2 regions of the Shouchella oshimensis genome follow, and region 2 is predicted to be linked to the other one. Evidence: a T-box and tRNA genes for the amino acid it is inferred to sense, from the RefSeq annotation. Region 2 holds a T-box; the other holds one or more tRNA genes.
The links. The T-box of region 2 lies ahead of tyrS (tyrosine--tRNA ligase). A T-box ahead of a tRNA ligase gene usually reads a tRNA of that ligase, here a tRNA-Tyr.
Positions count from the first base shown of each region.

Region 1: it has a tRNA-Tyr gene. The T-box ahead of tyrS (tyrosine--tRNA ligase) is inferred to sense a tRNA for this amino acid. The anticodon was not compared.

Region 1 covers NZ_JAMQJY010000007.1:16,516-20,933, forward strand. Annotated here, with positions in the region: gene NDM98_RS22405 (DUF421 domain-containing protein) at 43-693, shown strand; gene NDM98_RS22410 (hypothetical protein) at 671-1,018, opposite strand; gene NDM98_RS22415 (YjcZ family sporulation protein) at 1,214-1,393, opposite strand; gene NDM98_RS22420 (hypothetical protein) at 1,497-1,679, opposite strand; tRNA gene NDM98_RS22425 (tRNA-Glu) at 1,843-1,917, shown strand; gene NDM98_RS22430 (hypothetical protein) at 2,083-2,241, shown strand; tRNA gene NDM98_RS22435 (tRNA-Val) at 2,298-2,373, shown strand; tRNA gene NDM98_RS22440 (tRNA-Tyr) at 2,399-2,483, shown strand; tRNA gene NDM98_RS22445 (tRNA-Gln) at 2,499-2,573, shown strand; tRNA gene NDM98_RS22450 (tRNA-Lys) at 2,595-2,667, shown strand; gene NDM98_RS22455 (aspartyl-phosphate phosphatase Spo0E family protein) at 2,786-2,947, opposite strand; gene sigW (RNA polymerase sigma factor SigW) at 3,128-3,691, shown strand; gene NDM98_RS22465 (anti-sigma factor family protein) at 3,710-4,339, shown strand.
Region 2 covers NZ_JAMQJY010000004.1:50,551-54,968, reverse strand. Annotated here, with positions in the region: gene NDM98_RS19685 (family 1 glycosylhydrolase) at 1-242, opposite strand, end outside; gene NDM98_RS19680 (adenine nucleotide alpha hydrolase family protein) at 304-981, opposite strand; gene tyrS (tyrosine--tRNA ligase) at 1,060-2,274, opposite strand; T-box leader at 2,342-2,584, opposite strand; gene NDM98_RS19670 (DMT family transporter) at 2,604-2,915, opposite strand; gene NDM98_RS19665 (DMT family transporter) at 2,918-3,268, opposite strand; gene NDM98_RS19660 (TetR/AcrR family transcriptional regulator) at 3,416-3,958, opposite strand; gene NDM98_RS19655 (glycoside hydrolase family 1 protein) at 4,405-4,418, opposite strand, start outside.

The sequences.
Region 1 (4,418 bases), on a different contig from region 2:
ATACTAAAAGCAAATCATTTTGTCGGAAGTGGGGACCGGAACATGGAAGATATTTTTCTCGCATTACTTCGCACGGGGCTTGTTTTTATCATGATTCTGTTTTTCTTTCGTTTAACCGGGAAAAAAGATATTGGAGAGATCAGTGTCCTTGATATTGTTATCACTCTTTTAATTGTCGATATTGCCGTTATCATGATTGAAGATACAAACATGCCTGTCATGAAAGGTCTTGCTCCGGTACTTTTGTTATTTGCTATTCAATATACATTTTCCCGAATTTCTTTAAAAAATCAGAAGTTCCGAGATGTGGTGGATGGACGGCCTGTACTTATTATACGGGAGGGTAAGCTGCAGCAAGAGAATATGAAGAAGCAATCTTACAATCTTGATGATGTTTTACTTCAGTTGCGAACAAAAGATGTTTTTGATATTCGTGAAGTAGAATACGCCTTGTTAGAGACTTCGGGGGCATTATCCGTATACAAAAAAGGGGATCAATACCCCTTTACACTGCCATTTATCTTAGATGGTGCGGTTCAGGAGGAGCATCTAAGTATTTTGGGTAAAACCTCCGATTGGTTAAAAAAAGAACTAGAGAACAGAGGATATTCGCATTTTGATCAGGTGTTTTATTGTGGCTTTACTACAGAGAAGCATTTGTATATTGAACCTAAGACCCATTTGGAGAAATAAAATATGGTCTCACACTCATTTGCAAAATTTCCTCTAAATCTTCTAAACGAATAAGATAATAATCGACGGCATCAGGAATATGTACGTCAAGATCGCTTGTAATCTGATCTGTATAAAGAACAAAATGTGTATCATCTAAAGGTCTAATGGCAAGCGCGGCTTGAGTGACTGTAACAATTGTGAGTTCATCATGAAAATCTTCGGCTTCTATTCGTTCAAATGGTGATGTCAGGTTAAAGGAAAGAGTGCCACTGTTTTTTGTTGCCGGAACCAGCAGCCAATGGGGGAAAAGCTCTCCATCAAGTTCTTCATAATAAACCTTCATTACCTCACTCCTTAAGCTAGTTATAGCTTAAGTATAAATGATTTGACAACCAAGTAAAAAAGAGCTATCTCAATTTGGGTGCATTCTTGTAGGAATGGCCTTGAAATGAGACAGCTCTTATTATTTAATGGCATACAGAATATCGCCAATACCTACTTATTAAAGAATTGACGATAAAAATCTTTGCTTCAATACTTATTTGCAGTAAGAAGCACCAATGATTACAAGTAGAATGAATAGAACAACGATTAAAGCAAAACCATTGCCACAACCGCCGCTATAACCTCCTACTGGTCCTTGTTGTTGACCGTAACCGTAGCCACCGCCACAACCGTAGTCAGCACCACCGTAGTTACCACCACCGAAGAAGCCCATGCGTACACCGCCTTTCAAAGGGAATACTTTACTTTATGCAATCATTTGAAATTGGCGACGGATGTGGGCTGATTTTTCAATGAAAGGGCGTTGTGACTAGAAGTTATTTAACCCCGGTTAGCTGACTTTTCTTCAGTCCTGTAACAGCACCAACAAGCTTGATATCTATGCCATAATCGAGCATACATTCAGCCACTTCAATCTTCGTTTCTTCTCTTGTTGAATAGCGGACTCTCTCTAAGATGGCGAGGAAATCGGCGTGCGGAAGCTCGGATTCTTTTTTCATAAATCATCATCCTTTTGCGTTTCTTTTTATTATAACGAATGTATGTTCGTATTGATAGAAGAAAATAATAGAAAATTTTTTTCGAAAAAGTTTTTAAAAACACTTGTCTTATTCCTGTCGATTGGGTATAATACTTTTTGTCAGTGTTTCAGACACACGATCTGGCCCGTTGGTCAAGCGGTTAAGACACCGCCCTTTCACGGCGGTATCACGGGTTCGATTCCCGTACGGGTCACCATTATCTTAATAGATATATGAGCAATAGGCCAAGAGTTCGAGGACATGAGTTTTCAAAAGAGGAAGCGTACAACCGTACGTGACCGACCTTAGAATAACGAAATGGACGAAGAAATCCGCAGTTTATTTGCAGCCATTGACAAAGAGAAGCGAAGAGTTCGAGGACATGAGTTTTCAAAAGAGGAAGCGTACAACCGTACGTGACCGACCTGAGAATAACGCAGTGGACGAAGAAATTCGCAGTTTATCTGCAGCCATTGACAAAGAGAAGCGAAGAGTTCGAGGACATGAGTTTTCGAGAGAAGGAGCGTACGACCGTACGTGACTGAGCGAGAATAACGAAATGGACGAAGAAATCTGAAGCTTATCTGCAGTCAAACTGGAGGATTAGCTCAGCTTGGAGAGCATCTGCCTTACAAGCAGAGGGTCGGCGGTTCGAGCCCGTCATCCTCCACCATTTACTTTTTTAATTCTTTTAGCTTGGAGGGGTAGCGAAGTGGCTAAACGCGGCGGACTGTAAATCCGCTCCCTACGGGTTCGGCAGTTCGAATCTGCCCCCCTCCACCATTTTTTTGTTTTTGTTGGGCTATAGCCAAGCGGTAAGGCAACGGATTTTGATTCCGTCATTCCCTGGTTCGATCCCAGGTAGCCCAACCATTTTTTCTTTCTCATTAACATGAGCCATTAGCTCAGTTGGTAGAGCATCTGACTTTTAATCAGAGGGTCGAAGGTTCGAATCCTTCATGGCTCACTCTTTTTTTACTTTACATTTAGATACGTATATAACGAGAAGCCATCTTCTATTTGGAGTATGGCTTCTTTTTTTGTGCACAATAAAAAAACATCTCGAAGTAGAGATGTCTATGTGATCAACCTGCGATGGATTTGTATTCATTAAGTAAATGATCTAGCTCTTGGCTTCTGCTAATAATATCAGGAGAGCTGAGGTCTATTGTGAGTGCCATTACATTTAGGTCATGGCGAACTCTTTCTATATTTTTTAAGAGCGTGTGTGTTGTCTTGGAAGTCATATCACATCACCCCTTTTCTGGGAAAATAGTCCGATTTTAGTGTGGACACTTCTTAAGTACCCTCTTTTTGTTCATCTAAACGTCTTTTTTCTGATAAAATAAAAAAGTACATAAAAAATGTGAAACTTTTTATTAGCCGGTACGTAAACGGTACAGATTGAAGCAGTCAGGGGTATTGCTATGGACACATTAATCAGGAAATTGATAATAGAAGTGAAAAAAGGGGATACAGAATCCTTTAGTGAACTTGTTGAGTTATTTAAAGACAAAGTTTATCAGGTAGCTTACCGGATGGTTGGTCATCCCCAGGAGGCGCAGGACGTGGCCCAAGAGGCTTTTTTACGTGCCTATACGAATCTTGATAAATTTGATATGAATCGCAAGTTTTCAACTTGGCTGTTTCGGATCGCAACAAATGTAGCGATTGATCGTCTCAGAAAGAAGAAGCCAGACTTTCATCTTGAGGATAAGGTGAAAGGAACGGAAGGTTTAACCTATGAGTCGCAGCTTGCAGCTGATCAAGAGCTGCCTGAGGATCAGGTGGTAACCTTGGAGATGCAGGAATGGATACAATCAGAGATTAATCAGCTGCCGCTTAAGTATCGGTCGGCCATTATTCTTAAATACATGGAGGATCTCTCACTTAAAGAAATTAGTGAAATCCTTGATATGCCCATCTCAACCGTAAAAACGAGAATTCATCGTGGGCGAGAGGCACTTAGAAAACGAATGAGGAATGTATAAAGAAGGAGGCATATTTTTATGTCGTGCGAGTCACATGTACAAGGCTTAATTCATAAATATTTAGATGGAGACGCAACGGAAGCAGAGAAGAAAGAACTCTATCTGCATGTTGAGACCTGTGAAGAATGTGATTTGCATCTTCGTGAGCTAAAGAAAGTTATTGCGTTCACACAAAGCGCATCTCATATAGAAGCTCCTGCTAACTTTACAGATCAGGTTATGGCAAAACTGCCAGCTAAAAAGCAATCATTCAAATGGAAAAGTCATATAAAAAAGCATCCTATTCTGGTTGCTGCTGCTATATTCTTTTTATTAATGTCAGCATCTTTTTTCACATCTTGGTCAGGTAACTCAGAAAAAGTAACCGTTTCTGGATCAGGGAATATTCAAATTAACAAAGAGACCGGTGTTGTGACGATACCAGAGGGTGAAACAATTGAAGGAGATTTGACCGTTCGTAATGGTCAGCTTGTGGTAGAAGGTAATATTAGAGGGGATGTTCTTCTTGTGAATAGCAAACCTTATTATGCATCTACCGGGGAAGTAGCTGGTGAAATTGAGGAAGTGAACCAAGCGCTAGAATGGGTTTGGTATAATACAAAACATTTCTTCAGCGAAGTAGTATCGGTTTTTGATAAAGATGAATAACTAAGTAGTTAAAAAATCTTCACCTAGATGGTGGAGATTTTTTGTTGCGAGCCTGTTATACCACAGTTTTCCACATCTT
Region 2 (4,418 bases):
GTTCCTTCGCCAAGATCATCTTTATCTACATAAATAAAACCGTATCTTTTTTGCATTGTGCCACATGACAAACTAACTAAGTCTAAAGCGCTCCAAGGTGTATAAGCAATCACCTCTACACCATCTTCAAGTAATTCTGAAATTTTTTTAATATGTTTCTGAAGATAATCGATGCGATAGTCATCATTAATTTCGCTATTCTCAACTACATCAGCCGTACCCATTCCATTCTCTACAATCACGTCATTTCACCAAATTCGGACGCTTCTTTTAAATTTAAAAAGATACACCGTTGACCACCATTTACGAAGACAAATAATCCTTTAACTGATAACAAGATTTATAAGCTTTATTATCTACTACTTCATAATGTGTTAAGTCTTGGTCATCTAAGCTAACAAAAATCCCCGTATTTAAATCTGTTGCTATTTGTTTGAAAAAGATACCTTCTATACTGTTTTTTTTATTACCTTCAGAAAATGTCAGTGCATATTCTTTGTGTGATGTTTTAAATAAATAGCCATGAACAGCGGTATCGTATTCGGTATTCTCTAGTTCAGTTTTTTCTACAGTCACAAAATGTAAATCAACGGAAGGTACCGTTCTTAATAGGAAATTTGATTTTGAACCGTGTATAATTTCCTCCCATCTACTCATTACATCTTTTGCTAAGACAATTTGAGAAATATCTAAGATCATACATATTTTTGTTAGTTCATGAACAAAATCGTTGTCTGTCTGAAAAAACCTAACAAATAAATCTTCTACTTCATACGTATTAAAGGCTTTTTTACATTCAGATAATACATAATAGAAATCAAGATCCAATTCCAATTTATTTCCTTTATTAGCTATCAGCAGAACAGAGTACTTGGAATTCATTTGTTTTGCTAAGTTCACACCTTTTTTTATTAAATCAATACTATAGGTGTCAAAATCAATTAGAATTAATACATGTTCTCTTACACTAATTACGTTCATCTAATTTTACCTCAATCTAAAAGTTTTTAAGATAATACTAAGGCAAATAGAAACTGTTCTTGCCTTAGTAAGTAGGGTTTACTTTTCAAATCTTATAAATCGTTTTTTACCAATCTGTAAAACATCGTTGTTCATAATAACACGATCTAAATCATCTTCGGTTAGCTTTGAGCTATTAAAAGAAACTCCCTCTTGTTTGACTAATCGTAAAAATTCGCTTTTACTTTTAACAAACTGATTCTTGATTAACAATGGAATAATATCTGCAATCTTTTCTTGCCCAATCTCAACTAAGATAGTAGGAATATTCGATGGTATTAGCTTTTTTTGAAATGCAGTTTGAAAGTATTGTTTTGCTTCATCCATTTTCTTTTCTCCACAATATAGAGCGGTAATGATCTCTGCTAATTCAAGTTTAATATCACGAGGATTCTCGCCTAGAGCTATCCTGTTTTGTATTTTTTCGATTTCTTTTGGGTGTTCATCCGTTGCTAATTCAAAATATTTAACAATAAGCTTATCAGGAACTTCCATCACTTTCTTAAACATCACTTCTGCTTCTTCATTAACACCAATATAATTCTTAAGACTCTTACTCATTTTTTCAACACCATCTAAACCCTCTAGTAAAGGCATAAAGATCGCAATTTGTTTTTCAAGTCCTAATTGATTTTGAAGAGTGCGCCCCATTAGAACATTAAATGTTTGATCTGTACCACCTAGCTCTATATCTGCTTTTAATTCTACAGAATCATGAGCTTGTATTAACGGGTAGAAAAACTCTTGAATCCCTATTGAAATGTTATTCTTATAGCGTTTTTGAAAATCATCTCTTTCTAACATTCTTGTTACAGAAGACGTTGCAGCTAACTTCATAACATCTTCAAAAGTCATTTTTGACAACCACTCACTATTAAATCGAACAGTTGTTTTTTCTTGGTCTAATACTTTAAAGATCTGTTCATAGTACGTCTTTGCATTTTCTTTTACTTTTTCATCACTTAAAGCAGAACGACCCTTAGCTTTTCCTGTAGGATCTCCAATACGTCCTGTGAAGTCACCAATCAAAATAATCGCATGATGCCCTAAATCTTGCATTTGCTTTATTTTACGAAGAACAACCGCGTGTCCTAAGTGAATGTCAGGAGCAGACGGATCAAGACCTAATTTGATAATTAAAGGTTGTTGCTCATTATGTGAACGATTGAGCTTTTTTAGTAATTCTCCTTCATCAATAATCGAGTGCGTTCCTTTTTTAATCATTTCTAATTGTTCTTTCGGTTCTTTAAACATTAAAACCTCTCCATTCATCTTTATGAATTCCCTAAAGTATTAAAAAAACGCCCAATAGAGATTATCTCTAAAGGACGTGTAATTTCACGTGTTACCACCTTTGTTCAAAAGTTACTCACATAACTTTCCTCAACAAGTATAGCCGAAGCGATACTCTGCAATGATTACGGGTGCAACTCCGGTTTAACCTACTATTAGTTCGGTCCACAGCTCCAAGATGTATTCACTATAAGAACACTTGCGCCTCTCACCTTCCGGCTACTCTCTGTCAGCATTCGTTATAGTTACTTGTTCTCTTCAACGCTTTTATCTTTATACTCATTCATTTTTTAGACAATAACTTTTAACCCTACAGCAGAAAATAAAATTAATGCGATGCAGAATAGTCTCTTCCAATCACTTGATTCATTAAAAATAATCATTCCCAATAATGCAGATCCTACTGTTCCAATACCTGTCCATGTAGCATAAGCCATTCCCATAGGGATTTCATTCATTGCATATGATAATAAAAAGAAACTTAACCCAAAACTTAAGACCATATAGTAAAGTGCATTTTTTTTATTTTCCCCCAATCTCTTAACATTCAAGACACCAACTACTTCAAGACACCCTGCTATTAACAACGCTATCCATGACATGATTAAATTCCTTCCTTTACGTTCACCTTGGAATTTTTAGAACTACTTATCATCTTCAATCCCATGACTCCACTTAGGAGTATTACAATAAGAAGGATTTTATAAAGATTAAACGGTTCTCCAAAAACAATCATTTCCACAATGACAGTTCCAGCTGTACCGATTCCTGCAAATACAGCATACAAAGTTCCTATAGGTAATGTTTTTGAAGCGTAAGTTAACAAACAAAAGCTAGTAATAATCACTAATATCGTTAGTCCCCAAAGAACATAATTGTCCGCATGCTTTAACCCAGATACCCAAAAAATTTCTAAAAAACCTGCTAAAAAAACAAATAACCAATTTCGATTCATCATTACGCCCTTCTCAACAAGCAAGTATAGTTAACTTTTCACCCTTACGAACATTCGTAAGGCAAAAATCATGTAATCATGCTTTGATAAAAATTATTTTTAATTACCTTGCTGTTATTAACAATCAAAATTTGAATAACTTAATTCTTATTTGACCATCGATATTCCTTGCCAATAGACTTCCCACGAAACACGTAGCCTAGTTTCAAATTTACTACTGTTTGTATAAATCAATTCAACTAAGATTCCGTCTAAAAAGTTTAAGAACGAAATCGTTCCTTCTTCAGCCGTAACACGGATATGTTCTGCTTTTGAAAAAGCTTCTTTTACATTGCGTTCTAATTCCTGGTTATATTTTTCAAATTGTTCCATTGCCGTATCCCGTAAATGATATGGTGGCATAAATGCCATACGTAATAAAAACTTGATATTTTTATCATCTTCAAGCAAATATCTTTCTTTGTACCTTACTAATAATTTAAATAAGACCTCTTGCAGTTCGACCTGTGAACGACTTTCAAAAAAATGATTAACAAAGGATATCTCCTTATTAACTGCATCATTCATCACTTGAAGAAAAATGTCTTCTTTATTTTTAAAATGTGAATAGATAGACTGCTTTTTAATACCTATTTCTTCTACAATGTCATCTAAAGACGTTTCTTCATATCCTTTATTCACAAACTGCACTATAGCACTTTTTTTATTTCATTAGCCTTCATGTAACACTCTCCCTTACGAACGTTCGTAAGTAATACTATATTTATTTATTAACTTTGTCAACACAATACATTTTTTATTTTGAGTAATAGGCGTTTATAAAATATAAAAAAGTACTAGAGCTGTTAAAGCCTTAGTACTACTGGTATGCGGACCGGAGGAGTCGAACCTCCACGAGTTTAACCTTACTAAGCCTCAATACAGTGGAAACGTGTTATCTCCTTAAAAAACACACACCACTTGCAATCAATTGCGCTCATTTCATATAATATCATTCATTACTACCTGATATAGGTACGCTACGATGACCTTTAATAAATGAAAAAAGCATCAAAGCTATAATAACCTTGACACTTTTCACATCTGTTAGAAATAGAAATGATTTTTAGACAAAGTGAATCTAAAACAGTTTTTGCCTAGATTTCTTCTC